Regions from separate parts of the Arthrobacter sp. FW305-BF8 genome, predicted to be linked through region 3. Evidence: riboswitches for the same ligand, from Rfam matches in the RefSeq annotation. Region 3 holds a riboswitch; each other region holds the start of a gene.
What was found. Region 3 has a riboswitch for thiamine pyrophosphate ahead of LFT45_RS13005 (bifunctional hydroxymethylpyrimidine kinase/phosphomethylpyrimidine kinase). Riboswitches for the same ligand answer to the same signal wherever they lie in the genome.
Positions count from the first base shown of each region.

Region 1: it holds a riboswitch for thiamine pyrophosphate, as region 3 does, so the genes downstream of both, LFT45_RS21035 (ECF transporter S component) here and LFT45_RS13005 (bifunctional hydroxymethylpyrimidine kinase/phosphomethylpyrimidine kinase) in region 3, are expected to answer to the same signal.
Region 2: it holds a riboswitch for thiamine pyrophosphate, as region 3 does, so the genes downstream of both, thiO (glycine oxidase ThiO) here and LFT45_RS13005 (bifunctional hydroxymethylpyrimidine kinase/phosphomethylpyrimidine kinase) in region 3, are expected to answer to the same signal.

Region 1 is NZ_CP084561.1:4,630,261-4,634,445, forward strand. Features, by position in the region: gene LFT45_RS21025 (energy-coupling factor transporter transmembrane component T family protein) at 1-203, opposite strand, end outside; gene LFT45_RS21030 (ABC transporter ATP-binding protein) at 200-1,837, opposite strand; gene LFT45_RS21035 (ECF transporter S component) at 1,837-2,457, opposite strand; TPP riboswitch at 2,530-2,673, opposite strand; gene LFT45_RS21040 (heme-degrading domain-containing protein) at 2,793-3,344, shown strand; gene LFT45_RS21045 (DUF4235 domain-containing protein) at 3,381-3,644, shown strand; gene LFT45_RS21050 (hypothetical protein) at 4,050-4,185, shown strand, end outside.
Region 2 is NZ_CP084561.1:3,335,059-3,339,243, forward strand. Features, by position in the region: gene LFT45_RS14965 (thiazole synthase) at 1-762, opposite strand, end outside; gene thiS (sulfur carrier protein ThiS) at 780-1,016, opposite strand; gene thiO (glycine oxidase ThiO) at 1,051-2,316, opposite strand; TPP riboswitch at 2,308-2,428, opposite strand; gene thiE (thiamine phosphate synthase) at 2,456-3,157, shown strand; gene LFT45_RS14985 (ferritin-like fold-containing protein) at 3,197-3,883, opposite strand; gene LFT45_RS14990 (RNB domain-containing ribonuclease) at 3,925-4,185, shown strand, end outside.
Region 3 is NZ_CP084561.1:2,908,328-2,912,512, forward strand. Features, by position in the region: gene LFT45_RS13005 (bifunctional hydroxymethylpyrimidine kinase/phosphomethylpyrimidine kinase) at 266-1,789, opposite strand; TPP riboswitch at 1,844-1,940, opposite strand; gene LFT45_RS13010 (Rne/Rng family ribonuclease) at 2,129-4,185, opposite strand, start outside.

The DNA of each region.
Region 1 (4,185 bases), 1.7 Mb from region 3:
CAGCCGCGCTGCCACAGCAGCGAGAACGTCAGCCCTGCCAGCGGGAAGGCCAGCAGTTCGCACACGAGAGCCACCGACGCCGACATCCAGTCGATGGACAGCGCCAAGACCAGGGTGATCAGGAAGACTGCCGCGAATTTGGCCAGCGGATTGGCGCGCGTCAGCACCGCCCGGTTTCCGGCAAGTGTCAGTGCGTCCCTCATGTTGCAGCCTGTTCTGATGCTGGCTCGGCGGGTTTGGGTTCAGCGGATCTTGGGTTGGCGGATCTGGGGTTGGCGCGCCGTCCCGCGGAGCCCAGCCGCAGCTCGGTGCCGCCGAGCACCTGGGTGAACTCCTCGTCGTGGGTCACGGACACCACGGCCGTGCCGGCATCGAGCAGTTCCGAAAGGAATGAGGCAAGCTCCGCCCAGGTGTTCGCGTCCTGGCCGAAGGTGGGCTCATCCAGGACCAGCACCTGCGGGTGCGCCGCCAGGACGGTGGCCACGGACAGCCTGCGTTTCTCCCCGCCGGAGAGCGTGTACGGGTTGGCGTCCACGAGATGCGAAAGGCGCAGCCGCTCCAGCAGCTCGTCGACGCGCTCTTCGCCGTGGCCCAGATGGCGGGGGCCGAACTGCAGCTCGTCCAAGACGCGGCCGGTGACGAACTGGTGTTCAGGTTCCTGGAACACCGTGCCGATCCGCGCGATCAGCTGCTCGGCTCTCCACTTGTACGGGTCAATACCCGCTCCGCCGCTCAGTTCAACCGTCGCGGAGACCTTGCCGCCCACCGGCGGCAATAGCCCGGCGAGGGTCAGCGCGAAGGTGGACTTGCCGGCGCCGTTGGGACCTGTGACGGTCAGCGCCTCGCCCGATCGGACCTGCGCTGTGACGTCACGCAGAACGGGCTCGGGGGGTACGGAGCGGAAGCCGCTGCGGCGTGGACGTTCCCGCGACACGGCAAGCCTCTCGGCCGCCAGCAGCAGCTGGCCGGCGCCATGTCCGGAGGACGGAAGAGCGCCGGCAGCCGAACGGCGCCGCGTCTCTGGAACGTAGCCGGGGACCCAGACGCCGGCGGCAGTGAGCATCCCGCGCGCCTGCTCGAGAACTTCGTCCGGGGTCCCGTCGATCAGCACCGCTCCGTCCGAGGCGGACCCCGGCTGCAGGACCACGATCCGGTCCACCAGGTCTTTCCAGGCAGCTACCCGGTGCTCCACCACCACCAGGGTGGCCCCGGTCTTGTCGAGGCAGCGGCCCACAGCGTCCCGGACTTCCAGGACGCCGTCCGGGTCGAGATTCGCGGTGGGCTCGTCCAGCAGGAGGAGTCCAGGCCGCATCGCCAGGATGCCGGCGAGCGCCAGGCGCTGCTTCTGGCCGCCGGACAGGGCCGACGTCGGGTGGTCCAGGGGAAGGTGCGAAAGTCCGACGTCGTCCAGCGCCTCGTGCACGCGGCGCCAGATCTCCTCGCGGGGCACCGACAGGTTCTCGGCGCCGAAGGCGACGTCGTCGCCGAGGCGCGAGAGCACCACCTGCGTTTCCGGGTCCTGCTGCATGAGCCCGGCGCGGCCGCGCCGGGAACGGGGCGGCGCGCCGTCGATCAGCAGCTCGCCGCTCTCGTCCGTGTCCTCACGGTCGGGAGTCCCGGCGTCGTCCGCGTCACTGTCCCCCAGCACGCCGGCCAGGGCGTGAAGCAGCGTGGACTTGCCGGCTCCGGAAGGGCCCAGCAGCATGACCCGCTCGCCGGGGCGGATGTCCAGGTCGAGGGCATGGACGGCCGGTTTGGTGCGGCCTGCGTGGCGCCAGCCCCAGCCGCGGGCGGTGACCGCGGCGGGGCGGACGCCGGCGTCGTCTGGTCCGGGCATCAGGAGAAGACGGGCTCCGTGGCTGCCTTCCGGGACGCGAAGGAACTCAGCACGCCCGTCTTGGCCAGGCCGCGGGCGGCGATCCAGGACAGGGCGCCGGCGATGACCGCGCCGGAAATGGCGCAGAACACGATGTATGCCAGCTTGTCGCCGGCGGCGTAGGCGATGTTCCAGCCCCAGGGGGCGAAGGAGTCGTTGAGCCCGCAGAACAGTCCTGCGCCTGCCCCTGCAAGCAGCGAGGCGGGCAGGTTGAACTTCTTGTAAGCGAAGGCGGCGAACACCAGCTCCGCCCCCAGGCCCTGCAGAACGCCGGAAATGAGCACCGTGGTGCCGTACTGCGAGCCCATGAGCAGCTCGCCGGTGGCAGCCACACCCTCACAGAACAGGGCCGCGCCGGGCTTGCGGATGATGAGCATCCCCAGGACCGCCGGAATCATCCAGCCGCCGGCGTAGAGGCCGGTCAGCGGAGGGTAGACGGCGTTGACCGGGGTGGAGATGAGGTTGGCGCCCTGGGACCAGGCCCAGAAGATGACGCCGCCGGCAACGGCGATGAGCGCCGCCACAACGATGTCCGCCACGCGCCAGCTGTAGCTGGTCTTCTTGATTGCTGCAGTTGTCATGATGGTCCTCCTGAGGAACAGGAGGGGAAAGCGTTCCCCCGGCTGCGGGTGGCTGGGCCTCGCGCTGCCGGGCACTCTGAGAACTCGACTCCCTTGCGCCGGTACTAGCCGGATCAGGTTCGAGGGTCTGCGGCTGTCCGCACTCTCAGCGCCCTTCCGCGGTTGCTCTGGCAGTTGCCTTTGCATCCCGACGGCGGCGCTCCCCTGTCGTGATAAATCTGCCCTTGTGGGCTGATCCAGTTTACACCTCGTCCGGCCATGAAATCGGGGGTCGCTGTCACAATGCCGGAGTTTACATGCGGCGTCGCGACGGCGGCCCGGAGTAGATTGGGGCCATGACGCAACAGGACTCGGGCACCGCCGCCTTGCCCGCCTTTGACCCCGATTCCTCCGCCGAACAGCCGGCGGGAGCCCTGGAAGCCATGATTGGGCAGATCGAAGGGGAGATTGCTGAACTCCAGTTCCCGAGGTTCAGTAAGGACGATGCCCTGGCGCTGGGCCTGGAACTGGTCGAACGGGGCAAGGAGGACAACCTGCCCATCGCCATCGACATCACCAAGGGGGAGCAGGTGCTCTTCCATGTGGCGCTCGAGGGCGCCACACCGGACAACGAAGGCTGGGTGCGGGCCAAACAGCGGACTGCCGTGCGCTACGAGGAACCGTCGCTGTTGGTGGGCCTGCGCGGCAGGGCCGGCGGCGGACGGATCGAGGACAACGCCTGGTTTGACCAGTCGACCTACGCTGCGCACGGCGGAGCCTTCCCCGTCTATGTGCGGGGTGTGGGGGCGGTGGCTGTGGTCACCGTGTCCGGGCTGCCGCAGAAGGCGGACCACGACCTCGTGGTGCAGGCGTTGCGGGAGATCCACCGCTCCATGCGGCTAGGCTAAGGAAAGACCAGTGTTCATCACGCGAGGAGTTCCGCAATGAGTTTCTTCATCAAACTGCTTGGCACAGGCATCAGCCTGCTGGCGGGGTTCGCCGGCACCAAGGCCGTCGACACCATCTGGGAAAAAATCACGGGCCGGAAGCCGCCCAAGGGCGACAAGGACGACGTCCCCACCACACTGCGCACGGCCCTCACGTTCGCCCTCGTGTCCGCCTCCGTGAGCGCGGTCATCCAGGTGCTGGCCAACCGAGGCACCCAGCGGGCCATTACCCGCTTCGCCAAGACACAGGACATTGTCTAGGCCTCCCTGCCGGGTCGCAGCTGTCAGGACCCACCACGCCGAGGCCCCCCACACGGGGTGGCTTGCCCGGCCGCCCCTTCTGGGCCGCGACCAGGTTTCCCAAAGCACGGCAGGCCATACTGCTTCTGTTCTGAATCTGGCAGTGCTGATGACCTCGGCCGGGCTCACAACAGCCGGACCCGGCACCGCAACCTGCGGCGCCGGGTCCTTTCGCATCCTGCCTCGGCGGCCCACCGCATGCCGCCTGGAGGCCTTGAGCACGGTCTCTACAAGAGCAGCGCGGGTCCCCCCACGGCACCGTAAGAAGCCTCGAATGCCAAGGTTTTTCCAACCCCGAACCCGAACGTTTTTCCAACCACCACGATTTTTAGTGGATGCCATCAGCGTCTTTACGAGGAGACAAAAATGGTATCTACACCACATTTCCTGTCAGCCCAGCGCCTGGCCCCCCGACATCGCGGCCCCAGCCCTGCGTCCCGCCGCCGCGGCATTGCTGCCGCAACTGCCGTCCTGCTTGCGGCAACAGGAGCAGGAGCCTCCC
Region 2 (4,185 bases), 430 kb from region 3:
CTCCATGGCCGACGACGCCAAGGCATGCTCACGGCGCGGGATCCGCCCGGCCGCACGCGCCAGCCTACCGGCGATCACGGAGTGTTTGAAGGCTTCGGCCATGAGAACGGGGTTCTGGGCCCGGGTCACGGCGGTGGCCAGCAGCACGGCGTCGCACCCCAGTTCCATGGCCAGGGCCGCGTCCGAGGCCGTGCCGATCCCTGCATCCAGAACCACGGGAACGGAGGCCCGTGACACGATCAGCTCGATGTTGTGCGGATTGAGGATGCCCAGGCCCGTGCCGATCGGCGCTCCCAGCGGCATGACCGCCGACGCACCGAGGTTCTCCAGCCGCAGCGCCAGGACGGGATCGTCATTGGTGTAGGCGAACACCTTGAAGCCTCGGTTGACCAGCTGCTCGGTGGCGTCCACCAGTTCCACGGCATCAGGCAGGAGCGTGTGCTCGTCGGCGATGACTTCGAGCTTGACCCAGTCGGTCTCCAGCGCTTCCCGGGCCAGCTCCGCCGTCATCACAGCGTCCCGGGCCGTGAAGCAGCCGGCGGTGTTGGGGAGCACGCGGATGTTGTGGTCCACCAGCAGCTGGAACAGCGAGCCGGTTTCGGCAGGCGAGTAGCGCCGCATTGCGACGGTGGTCAGCTGGGTCCCGGACGCGAGCAGCGCTGCGCCGAGACCGTCCAGGCTTGGAGCGCCTCCGGTGCCCATAATGAGCCGCGAGGTCAGCTCCGCCCCGTCAATGACCAGGCTGTCTGCTGTTTCAATCATTGTTTCTGCCATCGTCCTTACCCTCCTTGGACTGCCGTGACAAGTTCGATCTCGTCGCCGTCTGCGAGTGCCGTGGCGTGCCACTGGCTGCGCGGCACGACGGCCGAGTTGCGGGCCACCGCCACACCCAGCCGCTGGCCGTCGGCCGCCTGACCGCTGGCGGCCAGTTGGCGCCCCGTGACCTGGCTGACGAGTGAGGTGACGGAGGCGCCCTCGCTGATTTCCTGTTCGATGCCGTTCAGTGTGATGTTCATGCTGGTTCCTTGGTTAGGTCAAAGGTGACGCGGGTCAAATGCTGAGTGCAGCGGCAGATCCCAGAGGGTCTGGGAGCCCGGGAGAGAACCTGCCCGGCCGGAACTTGGCCCAGCGCGGATCGGTGATGCCGTCCATGAGCTGGCGACAGATGACCGCGGCGGCCGGGGTCAGCAGGACGCCGTGGCGGAAGAAGCCGGTGGCGATGATGAGGCCAGCCACGTCCGTGCCGGCATCTTGCCCGCCGGCCGGCACCCGGCCCAGCAGCGGGGCGTTGTCCGGCGTGCCGGGCCGGGCCCGGGCGGTGGCTTCGAGCAGCTCGAGCTCTGCGACTGCCGGCACCAGCGCCTGGGCGTCGCGCAGCAGCTGGTAGACACCCCCGGCGCTGGTGCCCGGCACGCCGTCCTCACGCTGGGTGGCGCCGATCACCACCGTGCCGTCCCGGCGGGGCACCACGTACACCGGCACGCCCCGCACCATGCCGCGGACCGTTGCGGTGAGCAGGGGCTGCAGGTGTTCGGGGACCCTGAGCCTGAGGATGTCTCCGTAAACCGGGCGCAGCGGCAGCTGCAGGCCTTCCGGAAGGTTCTGCAGGCGCGCCGCGGCCAAGCCGTTGGCCACCACCGTCTCGGCCGCCGTGACGGACCCGCCGCCCGCCAGCCGTACCCCGCAGACCCGGGCGCCGTCCCAGAGCAGGCCGGCGGCGTGCTCCCTCACCGCGTATCCCTCCGCTGCCACATTTTCCTGACGTTGCGCGGCCAGCTCGGCAGCAAGGGCCCGGACGAGTCTGCGCGGATCCACCTGGTGGTCCGCCGGGATGTCGAGGGCGCAGGAGATCCCGGGGCTGAGCAGCGGCTCCCGGGAACGTGCCTCGCGGATGGTCAGCGGTTCCACGTTCAGGCCGTGGGCCCGCTGCACGTCCCGCAGGTCCATCAGGGCCCGGCGGTCGGCCGGATCGGCACCCACGGCCAGGGTCGGCGTCGTCAGGTAACCGGCATCCCCGCCGGAAATGAGGGTGGCCGCAAAGTCAGGCCATCGGGCGGAGGATTCCAGCATCAATTCCAGGAGCCCTTCCTCCTGGTAATGCAGCTCGCTGACCGGGGCGAGCATGCCGGCCGCAGCCCAGCTTGCACCGCTGCCCGGGGCTTCATCGATGAGCACCACCGAACGGCCGGCGCGCCGTGCCTCCCAGGCGATGCCGTGGCCGACGACTCCGCCGCCAACGACGGCTACATCGGCCTCAAGTCCGACGGGCTCCAACGCGCCCGCGGAGCAATCTTCGCCGCTTATTTTAGGGGGCATGGAATTCCTTCCCTACGCCGGTACTAACCGGATCAGGTCAAGCGGTCGGCTCTGACGCCCTCTCAGCCCTGCGTCTTTATGACAGCAGCAACGGGCTCCCGCGGTACCTGCCCAGTTTAGAGGAACTAAGGTGGTTGCCATGACCGTGCACTCTGCCCACACCGCTGCCCGCCTGTACCTCTGCACCGACGCCCGCAAGGACCGCGGGGACTTCGCGGACTTCGTGGACGCGGCGTTCGCCGGCGGTGTGGACATCATCCAGTTGCGGGACAAGAGCATCGAGGCAGCCGAGGAACTCGAGCTGCTGGAAGTAGTCCATGCTGCCGCCCGCAGGCACGGCCGGCTCTGGGCCGTCAATGACCGCGCCGACATCGCGTCCATCGCCGGCGCACCGGTGTTCCATATCGGCCAGAAGGACCTGCCGCTCCGGGCCGCCCGGAAGCTGCTGCACGATTCCACCGTGATCGGGCTGTCCACCCACAGCACGGACCAGGTGGATGCCGCCGTCGGCGCCGCCCACGGGCGCAGCGGCCTGGACTATTTCTGCGTGGGCCCGCTGTGGGCCACCCCCACCAAGCCCGGGCGCGCCGCCGTCGGGCTTGACCTGGTGCGCTACGCAGCGGAGGCCGTCCGCACCGCAAACGAGGACCGGGTCGGCGGCCTGCTGCTGCCCTGGTTCGCGATTGGCGGGATCGACCGCACCAACGTGGAGCAGGTCCTGGCGGCGGGAGCCAGCCGCATCGTCGTCGTGCGGGCCATCACCGAGGCGCCAGACCCGGCGGCAGCCGCGGCGGAACTGCTCGACGCCCTCGAAGCGACGTCCCCGGCCGCCGTCTCCTAAATGGAGCGGCCGGCACGCGGGCGCAGAGAGGGCTCTGGGCTACCCGCTCAGGCCCAGCTGGACCATCCGCCGGGAGTGGTTCTCCACGACTTCGGCGGTGATGCCCCGCACCAGCTCGCGTGCTGTGGCGTCCGTGGCACCGGGCTCCGCCTCGACGAACAGCTCGCCGAGAAAGGCGTGTTCGTGGCCCACGCGCTGGGCCTGCGTGATCGCTTCGCCGAGGAGGCGGCGGCCCCACAACGCCAGCCGGGACGCGAGCCGGGGATCGTCCGCCAAGGCCCCGCTGAGCCGTTCCCGCAGCACGGCCGTGGCCTCTTCCGACGACTGAATCTGCTGGATGACGTCACGGGTTCCGGCATCCACAAACCGGGCCACGGCCCGATAGAAGTCGGCGGAGACCGTGTCCACCACGTAGGCCTTCATCAGGGACTCGTACCAGTCCGCCGGGCGGGTCCGTTCATGGAAGTGGTCCACCGCCAGCTGGAACGGCAGCATCGCATCTTCGACGTCGACGCCCATCCCCGCCAGCTTGGCGCTCACGAGCTCGTAGTGCTGGAATTCGATGACGGCGATCCTGCCGAGCACGGCACGGTCGTGCAGCGTGGGTGAGTAACGGGCGTCCGACGAGAGCCGTTCGAATGCGGACAGTTCGCCGTAGGCCATCACGCCGAAGAGGTCCGCGACGAAGCGGTCGTAGCGAGCGGTGTCAGCCGAGGATGTGCCCATAATCCAAGACTAACGGCGCAATTCGGGCTAACCTGATTTTCGTGTCACATCATCGGTTGTCGCCCAACGTCCACGAGCAGACCAACGCGCTCGAGGAGGCATTGAGCGCGCTGCGGACGGAGCTGGAGCTACCGGGGGAATTCCCCGAGGACGTGCTCAAGGAAGCCGAAGCGGCCGTCGCCGACCGGGGATTCCCGGCCCTGGACCTGACCGGAGTGGACTTCCTGACCATCGATCCGCCGTCGTCCACCGACCTTGACCAGGCACTGTTCATCGAACGCCTCGGTGAGGGCTACCGGATC
Region 3 (4,185 bases):
TGGCCTGGTTCTCGCTGTGCCTCAACGCCGTGGATTCCCCGGGGGAACCCGTGAGCTATCCCAGGAACCTGTCCGAGTGGACGATCCCGGGTCATAACCCAAGTGTTGGCGTAAGCACCGAAGATCTAGAATACGCTAATTCCGTCGTCGGCCGCAAATGAGGCTGGCAGCGGCGGGTTGTCCGTGATAAGCGCCACAGGGGCAGCTTTCCCGCACATCCGATGCCGTGCGCGACTATCCTACCGGGTAGCGGGCCCGGTTCCGCTCAGCTGTGGCGGCTCGGCGCGTCGAAAAATTCCACCTCGTACCGGCAGGACTGCCGGAAAGCAGTGATCATCGCCGCGCGCTCCCCCGCTGACGCGGCCCGGCCGGCGTCGTCGGCGATTTCGATGGCCCGCAGGGTGGCGGCAGCGAAGTCCTCGTCGGCGTACGTCCGCAGCCACTCCGCGTACGGGTGCCCGGCCTGCGCTCCGGCGGCCACATATTCGGCGTGCAGGGTCTCCCCCACCTCGGCGTACAGCCAGAAGCACGGCAGCACAGCGGCAACCAGCACTGCGTAACTGCCGCCCGCCGAAGCCGCGAGCAGATGATCGACGTAAGCCTTCGTGACCGGGCCCAACACCGGCTGCACGGTTCGCGTGCTGAGCCAGTTGCGGTGCAGTTCCGATTCAACTTCCAGGCACTGCTGGGCGGAGCGCGCCCAGAACAGCTGCTCGGACTCGGTTGGCGCCAGCGCGCTGGCCCTGGCCAGGACCCGGGAGTAGCCGTTGAGGTAGATGGCATCCTGTGCCAGGTAGTACGCGAATTCCTTCTCCGCCAGGGTGCCGTCGGCAAGCCCACGGATGAAGCCCAGGCCATAAATCTCTTCGAGGTCGGCAGCGGTCTCGGCGCGCAGCAGCTCCGCGAAGGCGCCCCTGAACCCGGGCTGGGCTGTCGTTTCAGTCTGGCGGACGTGGTGGAAATGGTTGACCGGTCCGTTGCCGGCGCCGACTTCCAGCAATCCGGAGGTCCTCAGGGCCCCGGCCAGCCAGGGTTTGACCGCCCGCAGTGACGCTTCCCAGTCATCCAACCGCGCCTGAGCCGTGGCCATGGCCGAGGAGAGCGAGCATCCGGTACCGTGGCTATTCCGCGTGCTGATCCGTTCACCCGCAACCTCCACCACCTCCCCCGAGAGCAGCCCGGCAGTGTTCACGAGGGCGTCCGGGCAGGTTGAGCCGTTCAGGTGCCCGCCTTTGACGAGGACCGTTGCACCGGTCTGGTCCGCGAGCCGCCTGCCCTGGTCAAGCGCGGCGGCCCAGTCCGCGGCCTCCGGTTCCCCCAGCAGCATGGCCAGTTCGGGAAGGTTCGGTGTAATCAGGTGCGCCAGAGGCAGCAGTTTGCGGAGTGCGGCCTCTGCAGACTCCTGGAGGAGGCGGTCGCCGCTGGTAGCCACCATCACCGGATCGAGAACCACGACGCCGGGCCTTACCTTTTCGAGCCAGCCGCGGACGGCTGCGATGACACGGTCATCGCCAAGCATGCCGATCTTCACGGCGTCCACGTGGATGTCGTCGCTGACAGCGTCCAGTTGCGCTGACAGGAAGGAGGCTGGCGGAACGTGCACGCCGAGCACGCCCGTGGTGTTCTGCGCAGTAAGGGCTGTTATTGCGGCCATTCCGTAGCCGCCGTGGGCCGCGATGCTTTTCAGATCGGCCTGGATGCCTGCACCGCCAGAAGGGTCCGAGCCTGCGATGGCCAGGACGCGGGGAACGTCGCGGGCCCTCTGAATGCCCGGCACATCGGTTTCCAGGAGTGACTTGTCGGCGGCCGAGGGTGCCGGCAGGAGTGACGCGGATGACAGTGTTGATGACAAAGAAGACATCCCTTCGCCGGTGCTAACCGGACAGGTTCAACGGGTTTGGATCTCAGCCGGCCCTTGCGCGGCACCCCGTGTCAGTTCTCCAGCCTAGCGGTTGGTTAAGTGCGCGGCGCCAAGTTTGACGATTGCGACAGGCTTCCGCGTGCGCTGTTGTCCCCTGCCCTTGCCTGCTGCCATTTGTCTACTGCCCTTTGCCGGCGGACGAATGTCCGGAACCAGAAAGGTCCGGCACCGCAACCGCGGTGCCGGACCTTTCAGTGGCGCTTGTTCCTACAGTTCTGAGGCGGGTACGCCGACCCCCAGAATGATCGGCTCGCTGGCCGGCCGTGGAGCCGCCTTGGCCGTCTGCGCATTGCCTGCCTCAGGCGCCTTGGCCTCGTGCGAGTGCCCGGCGGCTGCAGCCGGAGCGACCTCGTGGTGTTCCACGGATGTCTCGTTGGCTGCACCCTGGGGGCGGCTGGCACTGCGGTTGCGGCGCGGACGGCGGCTGCGGGACGGTGCCGCGGGGCTTTCCACCGGCTGCCGTGCAGCAGGCTGAGCCGCGGGCTGGCTTGCGGCCTGCTGGCCCTCCGGCTGCTGGCTTTCCGGGCGCTGGCTTTCCGGGCGCACCGGCGCGGGAGCCTCGTCCTTGGCCTCCTCCTCTTCGGCGGGGGCAATCGGAGCGCCGAGGTGCGCGAAGGCTTCCTCCAGGCGGTCCAGCGTCAGTGCCGGCGCTTCCTGGACCGGTTCATCGCTGTGATCGACAAACGGAAGCACCACTTTCTCGCCGCCAAAGGTGAGCACCGCGCCGGGCCGTCCGGAGACGCTTTCCGTTTCCGGAGCGCGGTGCACCACGGGGCTTTCCGGTGCGGCGGCGGCGGGGCGGGGGGCCTCACCGGACGCTGCGGCACCGTGCGCAGCTTCTTCCTCATGCAGGTGTGCGGCATGGGCTGCGGCGGCGATGTTGGCGAGGGCAGCGCGGGTCGCTTCAGCCTTGGCGTGGCGCTCCGCGTCTGACGGTTCGGGGTGGTGCGGCACGGCGGGGGCGGCCGGAGCTGCCTCGGAGGACGGCTGTCCGCCCTTGCCGCGGCGGCGCTTCCGCTCTGTCCGGGCAGGGGGCTGGACCTCGGCACGGTGCACGTGGTGCTCCGCGGCCACGGTGTTGGCGCGGCGGTGCTCCACCGGCTCGTCATGGGTGACGACTCCCCGGCCCGCACATGCCTCGCACTGCTCGCCGAAGACTTCCAGGAGGCCGGTGCCCATGCGCTTGCGCGTCATCTGCACGAGTCCCAGGGAGGTCACTTCGGCCACCTGGTGCTTGGTCCGGTCACGGCCCAGGCATTCCACCAGACGGCGCAGGACCAGGTCGCGGTTGGACTCGAGCACCATGTCGATGAAGTCGATGACGATGATGCCGCCGATGTCGCGGAGCCGCAGCTGGCGGACAACTTCCTCGGCAGCCTCAAGGTTGTTCTTGGTGACGGTCTCTTCAAGGTTGCCGCCGCTGCCGGTGAACTTCCCGGTGTTGACGTCAACCACCGTCATGGCCTCTGTCCGGTCAATGACCAGTGAGCCGCCGGACGGCAGGAAAACCTTGCGGTCAAGAGCCTTGTGGATCTGCTCGTCGATGCGCCAGGCGGAGAAAATGTCCTCGTCCTTGGTCCATTTTTCGAGCCGGCCCACCAGGTCCGGGGCAACGTAGGTGACGTAGGCCTCGATGGTGTCCCACGCTTCGTCGCCGGAGACGATCAGCTTGGAGAAGTCCTCGTTGAAGACGTCGCGCACAACCTTGATGGTCAGGTCCGGTTCGCCGTAGAGGAGTTCGGGGGCGAGGACCTTGGTGGACTTCGCCTGGCTCTCGATGCCCTCCCACTGGGCACGGAGGCGGTTGATGTCGTGGGTCAGTTCCTCCTCGGAGGCCCCCTCGGCGGCCGTGCGCACAATGACGCCGGCGTCCTCGGGGAGGCGGTCCTTGAGGATTCGCTTCAGCCGGTTGCGTTCGACGTCGGGCAGCTTGCGGGAAATGCCGGTCATGGACCCGCCGGGAACGTACACGAGGTAACGGCCGGGCAGGGAGATCTGGCTGGTCAGCCGCGCACCCTTGTGGCCCACCGGATCCTTGGTGACCTGGACCAGGACGGAATCGCCGGACTTGAGCGCGTTCTCGATGCGGCGCTGCTTGCCTTCGAGGTTGACGGCTTCCCAGTTCACCTCACCGGCGTACAGCACGGCGTTGCGGCCGCGCCCGATGTCCACGAAGGCAGCTTCCATGGACGGCAGGACGTTCTGGACCTTGCCCAGGTAGACGTTGCCGATCAGGGAGTCCTGCTGCGTCTTGGAGACGAAAT